DNA from 2 places in the Dietzia sp. B19 genome. Region 1 is predicted to be linked to the other one. Evidence: riboswitches for the same ligand, from Rfam matches in the RefSeq annotation. Region 1 holds a riboswitch; the other holds the start of a gene.
What was found. A riboswitch is a leader RNA that binds a small molecule or an ion and turns the genes downstream of it on or off. The one in region 1 is predicted to bind cobalamin.
Positions count from the first base shown of each region.

Region 1 (2,899 bases):
GCCCCCAGCGGTCGGCGAGGCGGCCCGCGAGATACGCGCCGGCGATACAGCCGAGCAGGGCCGAGGAGACGACGAACCCGGTGAGACCGGCGTTCATGCCGAAGGTCTCCTGGACGGCGTCCACCGCGCCGTTGATGACGGCGGTGTCGAAGCCGAAGAGGAACCCGCCGAGCGCGGCGACCAGGGAGATGATCACCACCCTGCCGGTGTGGAAGGACTCCTCGTCCGAGCTCCTGGCCGAGACGTTCCGTGTGGACATGGCGTACCCCGTTCCCGGGCCGGATGGACGTCCTGATGTCTGGTGAACGGAGCGTAGGCCCGCTACCAATGTGGCGCAAGTCACATATTCTTTATCGATTGCGGCGTACGAACGCTCTGATCGAGAACACGTTCTAGGCTCGAGGTGTCTCGTCGTCATACCGAAAGGGCCACCGCCGTGAGTGCCTCCCCCGAGCAGATCCGTGCCACCGCCGACTCCTACATCGCCGCGCTGGTCGCCGGCGACCTCGAGGCGGTCCTGGACCTCTACGCCGAGAACGCCACGGTCGAGGACCCCGTCGGCAACGGCACCGTCCACGAGGGCAAGGCGGCCATCCGCGAGTTCTACTCGTCCGTGGTGGCGCTGAAGATCGAGGGCGAGGTGCTCGAGGCGCGCGTGTGTGGCGACGACCTGCTGTTCAACTTCGAGATCACCACCCACTTCGACGCCGACTCCAAGGCCACCATCAACGTGTGGGACCTCATGACCCACGACGAGCAGGGCAAGATCCGTTCGATGCGCGCGTACTGGACGCCGGAGAACATGCGCTGAACCGGGGCCGCGCGACTGGACTACCCTTCAGACCATGATCACCGCCATCGTCTTCGTCCACGCCGAGACGGCGCGCATCCCCGAGGTCGCCGAGGCGATCGCCGAGATCGACGGGGTCTCCGAGGTGTACTCGGTGACGGGCACCATCGACCTCATCGTGCTCGTGCGGGCCCGCCGCAACGAGGAGGTGGCCGACATCGTCTCCGACCGCCTGAACAAGGTCCCGGGCGTGGTCGACACCGAGACGCACATCGCGTTCCGCGCGCTGTCCAAGCACGACCTCGAGGCGGCGTTCTCCCTGGGGTACGACGAGTAGGCCCCTCCCCGGTGCGCACAGTTCCGGGGAGGTGCCCCCGCGGCCGTCGAGGCGGATGTGCATACTGTCACCACGACTTGCTGATCTCCGGATACGCAGGGGAAGACCGGTGAGAATCCGGCGCTGACCCGCAACGGTGTGCCGTCACCTCGGTGACGACGAGCCCGATTACCTGCCCGGAGGTACGCGACTCTGTCCATCGCCGCGGTCTGCGATCCGGAGTCCTGCACGGTCGGCGGCCGGTGTCGACGGTCGCCCGCCTGCGGGTCTCGTGTGTTCGTGGGCACACGACACGATCCGAGGTCTGATCATGTTCCGTCGCCAGTCCAGGTCCACCACGGCGCTCGCCGCGCTGCTCGTCACGGGCGTCGTCGTCGCGGGCTGCTCCCGCGGCGAGGCTCAGGAGAGCGCCACCTCGAAAGAGGCGTTCGCCGAGCCGGTGACCATCACCAACTGCGAGCGTGAGTCCACGTTCGACGCCCCGCCCGAGCGCATCATCACGATGAACGCCCACGTCACGGAGACCCTCATCCAGATGGGTGCGGGGGATCGGATCGTCGGCCGGGGCTATGCCGATCGCGAGGACGTCCTGCCGGAGGTCGCCGAGGAACTCGAGGCGATTCCCGGGTTGGCCGAGGAGTATCCCAGCTGGGAGCAGATCGTCGATCTGGAACCCGACCTCGTGGTGGCCGGCATGCGCAGCGCGTTCGACGAGAAGGAGGGCCGGAGCCGGGACGCGCTCGACGCGGCGGGCATCGACACCTTCCTGTTCTCCGAGTACTGCGGCGACGGTTTCCCGGACGTCTCCATGCTCGAGACCGACTTCTCCCAGCTGGGCCGGGTCCTCGGCGTCGAGGAGGGTGCGCAGCAGCTCACCGACCGCATCGTCGACCGGATCGAGTCGGTCCGCGCCACCCTGGACGAGGCCGGGGTGACGGGGACCCCGACGTTCTTCTACGACAGCGGTGAGGCGGAGCCCATGACGATCGGCGGCGTCGGCATCGGCCAGCTGATCGGCGAGTACGCGGGAGCCGACAACATCTTCATCGAGGGCGACCGGCCCTACCTCAAGACCACGTGGGAGATCCTCGGCGAACGCCGACCGGAGGCGATCGTCGTGCTCGCCTACGGGGCCACCAGCGCCGAGGACAAGATCGAGTACCTGCGCAACCAGCCCATCATGGCCACCACGCCGGCGATCCGCGACGACCGCATCGTGGTGGTCCCCCTGGCCGACTTCTTCGAGAGTTCGCGGATGGCGACCTCGGTGGAGACGATCGCCCGCGAGCTCCACCCCGACGCCTTCGGTGGCTGATATGGCGACGGTCGTCCACGACCGTGGCGGTGGCGCGGGCGATGCGGCGACACCGGCTCCGAGCCGCCCCTCGGCGTCGTCCCGCCTCCCGTCACCGTTCCGCGCCACGAGCCCGTTCCGCACCACCAGCCCGGGCCGCGAGACCGGCCCGCGCCGCGACAGGCGGCCACTCGGACTGGTCCTCGCTCCGCTGCTGGGGCTTCTCGCCCTGGCCGTGGCGGTGGGGGTCTCTCTGGGATCGGTGTCCATCCCCCTCGGTGACGTCTGGGCGATCGTCGCCCACCGCGTGGCCCCGGGGTCCTTCACCCCGTGGTGGTCCGAGGCCCGCGAGGCGATCGTGATCGAGTCCCGGCTGCCGAGGTCGCTCATGGCGGCGGCGGTGGGCGCGTCCCTCGCGGTGGCGGGAGGCGTCGCCCAGGCTGTCACGCGCAACCCACTGGCCGACCCGTACCTGCTG
Region 1 is NZ_JAALED010000185.1:1,238-4,136, reverse strand. Features, by position in the region: gene G6020_RS06435 (sugar porter family MFS transporter) at 1-259, opposite strand, end outside; gene G6020_RS06430 (SgcJ/EcaC family oxidoreductase) at 437-811, shown strand; gene G6020_RS06425 (Lrp/AsnC ligand binding domain-containing protein) at 846-1,127, shown strand; cobalamin riboswitch at 1,189-1,322, shown strand; gene G6020_RS06420 (ABC transporter substrate-binding protein) at 1,438-2,442, shown strand; gene G6020_RS06415 (iron ABC transporter permease) at 2,444-2,899, shown strand, end outside.

Region 2 (2,899 bases), on a different contig from region 1:
AGGTCGGCGCCGTCGAGCACGGTGTGGGTGTGACCGCCGAGGGCATCGAGACGCCGGTAGGAGAACCGGGCACCGCGCAGCGCGAGGACGGTCACGTCATGACCCCCAGTATCGAGACGGACACGAGAACCAGACAGATGACGAGCACGCGGGTGGCCGAGACCGGGTCCGCCTCGGCGAGCACTGCGGTCTGGCCGCGCTCGGCGCGCATGGACATGGCGTCGTCGATCGCCCGTGCCCGCCTGACGGACAGGACGAATACCGAGGCGAACTGCGTCCCGACCGAGCTGATCGCGGCCCGGGCGGTGCGGTGTCCGAGCCTGAGGTCGTGGGAATGCCGCAGCGTGCGCGCGGAGTCGATGAGCAGGCCGATGAGCCGGTAGGTGGTGTCCACGACGTGAGCCAGCGGGGCGGGCAGTCCGGCCCGCCGGCCGGCGGCCAGGAGGTCGGCGACGGGCGTGGTGCACGCCAAGGTGATGGTGGCGGCCGTCGCGGCGATCGCCCTGCTCACCGTCCGCCAGGCGGTGTCGACCCCGGCCGGATCCACCACGAGGCGCCAGTCCACCAGGTCCAGCACGAGGGGACCGATTCCCAGGGCCAGGAACGCGACGGGGGCGAGCAACGCCGCGAGGTAGATCCTGGCGGGGACGCGGGCCAGCGCCAGGGCGCACACACAACAGACAGTCAGGATCGCCACGTGGCCCACCGGTGGCGGCACGAGCAGTGCCGCCACCAGCAGACCGCCGAAGAGCAGCAGCTTCTCGACTACCGGGAGGTCCGACCAACGGTTGTGGGACGCCGCGAGTTCGAGTGGGTTCACCTAGGGCTCGGCCGGTCAGTGCCCGGCCGGACCCGTGGCCGCCGCCGACGGGGTCGCCGCACCCGTCACGCTCTCCCGACGCTGCCTACTACGTGTCCGCAGGACGCCGAGTCCGTAACCCACGATCCCGCCGCCGATCCCGGCCTGGAGGGCGAACACCCCCGATTCGACCTCCCCCGGCAACTCGGGCAGAAGCGGCTCGAACCATGGCTCGTAGTCGGGAGAGACCTGGCTGATCGTCCCCTCCGCCTGCCCGTCCGCACCCTCGAACTCGCCGCCCGCACCAGCGCCATAGACCAGGGAGAACACCGCGATCGCGAACGCCACGGCGACCAGCCCCACGAGCACCCACACGCTGACGTGCTTCTTCCCGCTCATCGCACCGACTCCGTGGCCTCGACCTGATCGGTACGGTCCTCGAGATGCGCGAAGGTCCCCGCGCCGGCGAGTCGCGCCCTCCGGAAGAAGCCCACCAGGTCGAGCTCGCGGGAGGCGATGCGCAGGAGCACGCTGACGATCACCACGACGATCAGGGCCTCGACGATCGCCAGCGGGATCTGGGTGATGGCGAAGACGGCGAGGAACTCGGCCATCGAGTACCACAGGCCGTGCTCGGCGCTCGGGAACGCCAGTGCGAGCTGGGCGCTGGTGACGAGATACGTCACCAGGTCGGCGAGGAACGCGGCGACGAAGACCGCGCCGAGCAGTGGCACCGCGACCCGTCGACACAGGACGAACGCGCCGTAGGCGACCCACGGCCCGGCGACCCCCATGGAGAACACGTTCGCGCCGAGCGTGGTGATGCCCCCGTGCGCGAGCAGCAACGCCTGGAAGATGAGCACCACGGTGGCGACGAAGGCCATGACGGGGGGCCGGAAGATGATCGTCCCCAGGCCGGTCCCGGTGGGGTGTGAGCTGGAGCCCGTCACCGACGGGAGCTTGACGGCCGACATGACGAACGTGAACGCCCCGGCCACGCCGAGCAGGACGCCCGCCTCCGGTGTCCGGCGGACCGTCCTGATGACCTCGCGCGCGCCGTGGATCACGAACGGTGCCGCGACGGCCGTCCATGCCAGGGCGTGCGCCGAGGGGAGAAAACCCTCTGCGATATGCATCTACCTGAGACCTTTCTGCCCGTCACCTCGCGGGCACTCGTGGTGGCAGCCACGGCCGGTCTCCTGGCTCACGGGTTCCCCCGGCCCACCCCAGTAGGGATGGACCGGATCGCCGCGGGTCCGCCTTCCCACCCACACAACGCGTGCGAGCAGTGGCACAGAGGACCTGCGACATCATCCGTTCACAGTGGCGAGGGCCGCCCCGGTCTCACACCGGGTTCCCGAGCACCGCAGCTGAGCAGATCCTAGCCCCCTCCCGGGTGCCGGCTCAGTACCGCACCGACTGGGCGTCCGAGACCAGACACATGCCACCGACGGACTTCAGAAGGGGGCGCAGCGCCAGGAGGACCTCGTCGATCCGGTCGGGGTCGACCGCCACGAGCACGAAGGTGTTGTCGAAGGTGGAGAAAGGGTCCCCGCCCCGCTCACCGTGCTGTCCCCGCCCGTAGATTCCCGGGATCACGGTGCGATGGGTCAGGCCCAGCGAATCCAACGCGCCGAGGAACCTCCCGGCGACCCCGGATTCCACCACCAGTTCGATCCGTTTGACGTCTCTCATGGGATCTCCTCGCCTCAGGCGCCCAGGTGCTGGGCGACGGTGTAGTAGAGCGGAATGCCGAGGACGATGTTGAACGGGAACGTCACGGCAAGAGCCATTGTGAAGTACCGGGACGGTCGCGCTTCGGGGATCGCGTAGCGCACCACGGCCGGGACGACGATGTAGGACCCGCTCGCCGCGAGCACGGCGAGCATGGTCAGGTCGCCGACCGGCAGCCCGGCCAGTGCACCCAGGGCCAGCGCCATCGATGCTCCGATCAGGGGCATCACGATGCCGAACCCGATCAGGAACGGACCCACGTCCCGGACCTCGCGGAGTTGACGGGCGACGAGCAGGCCCATCTCGAGCAGGAAGAAGGCCAGCAGCCCCTTGAACATGTCGTCGACGAACGGGGACATGGCCTCG
Region 2 is NZ_JAALED010000436.1:12,458-15,356, forward strand. Features, by position in the region: gene G6020_RS12315 (ABC transporter ATP-binding protein) at 1-95, opposite strand, end outside; gene cbiQ (cobalt ECF transporter T component CbiQ) at 92-820, opposite strand; gene G6020_RS12325 (energy-coupling factor ABC transporter substrate-binding protein) at 836-1,198, opposite strand; gene G6020_RS12330 (energy-coupling factor ABC transporter permease) at 1,195-1,935, opposite strand; cobalamin riboswitch at 1,971-2,183, opposite strand; gene G6020_RS12335 (transcriptional regulator) at 2,204-2,494, opposite strand; gene G6020_RS12340 (sodium-dependent bicarbonate transport family permease) at 2,509-2,899, opposite strand, start outside.
Region 2: it holds a riboswitch for cobalamin, as region 1 does, so the genes downstream of both, G6020_RS12330 (energy-coupling factor ABC transporter permease) here and G6020_RS06420 (ABC transporter substrate-binding protein) in region 1, are expected to answer to the same signal.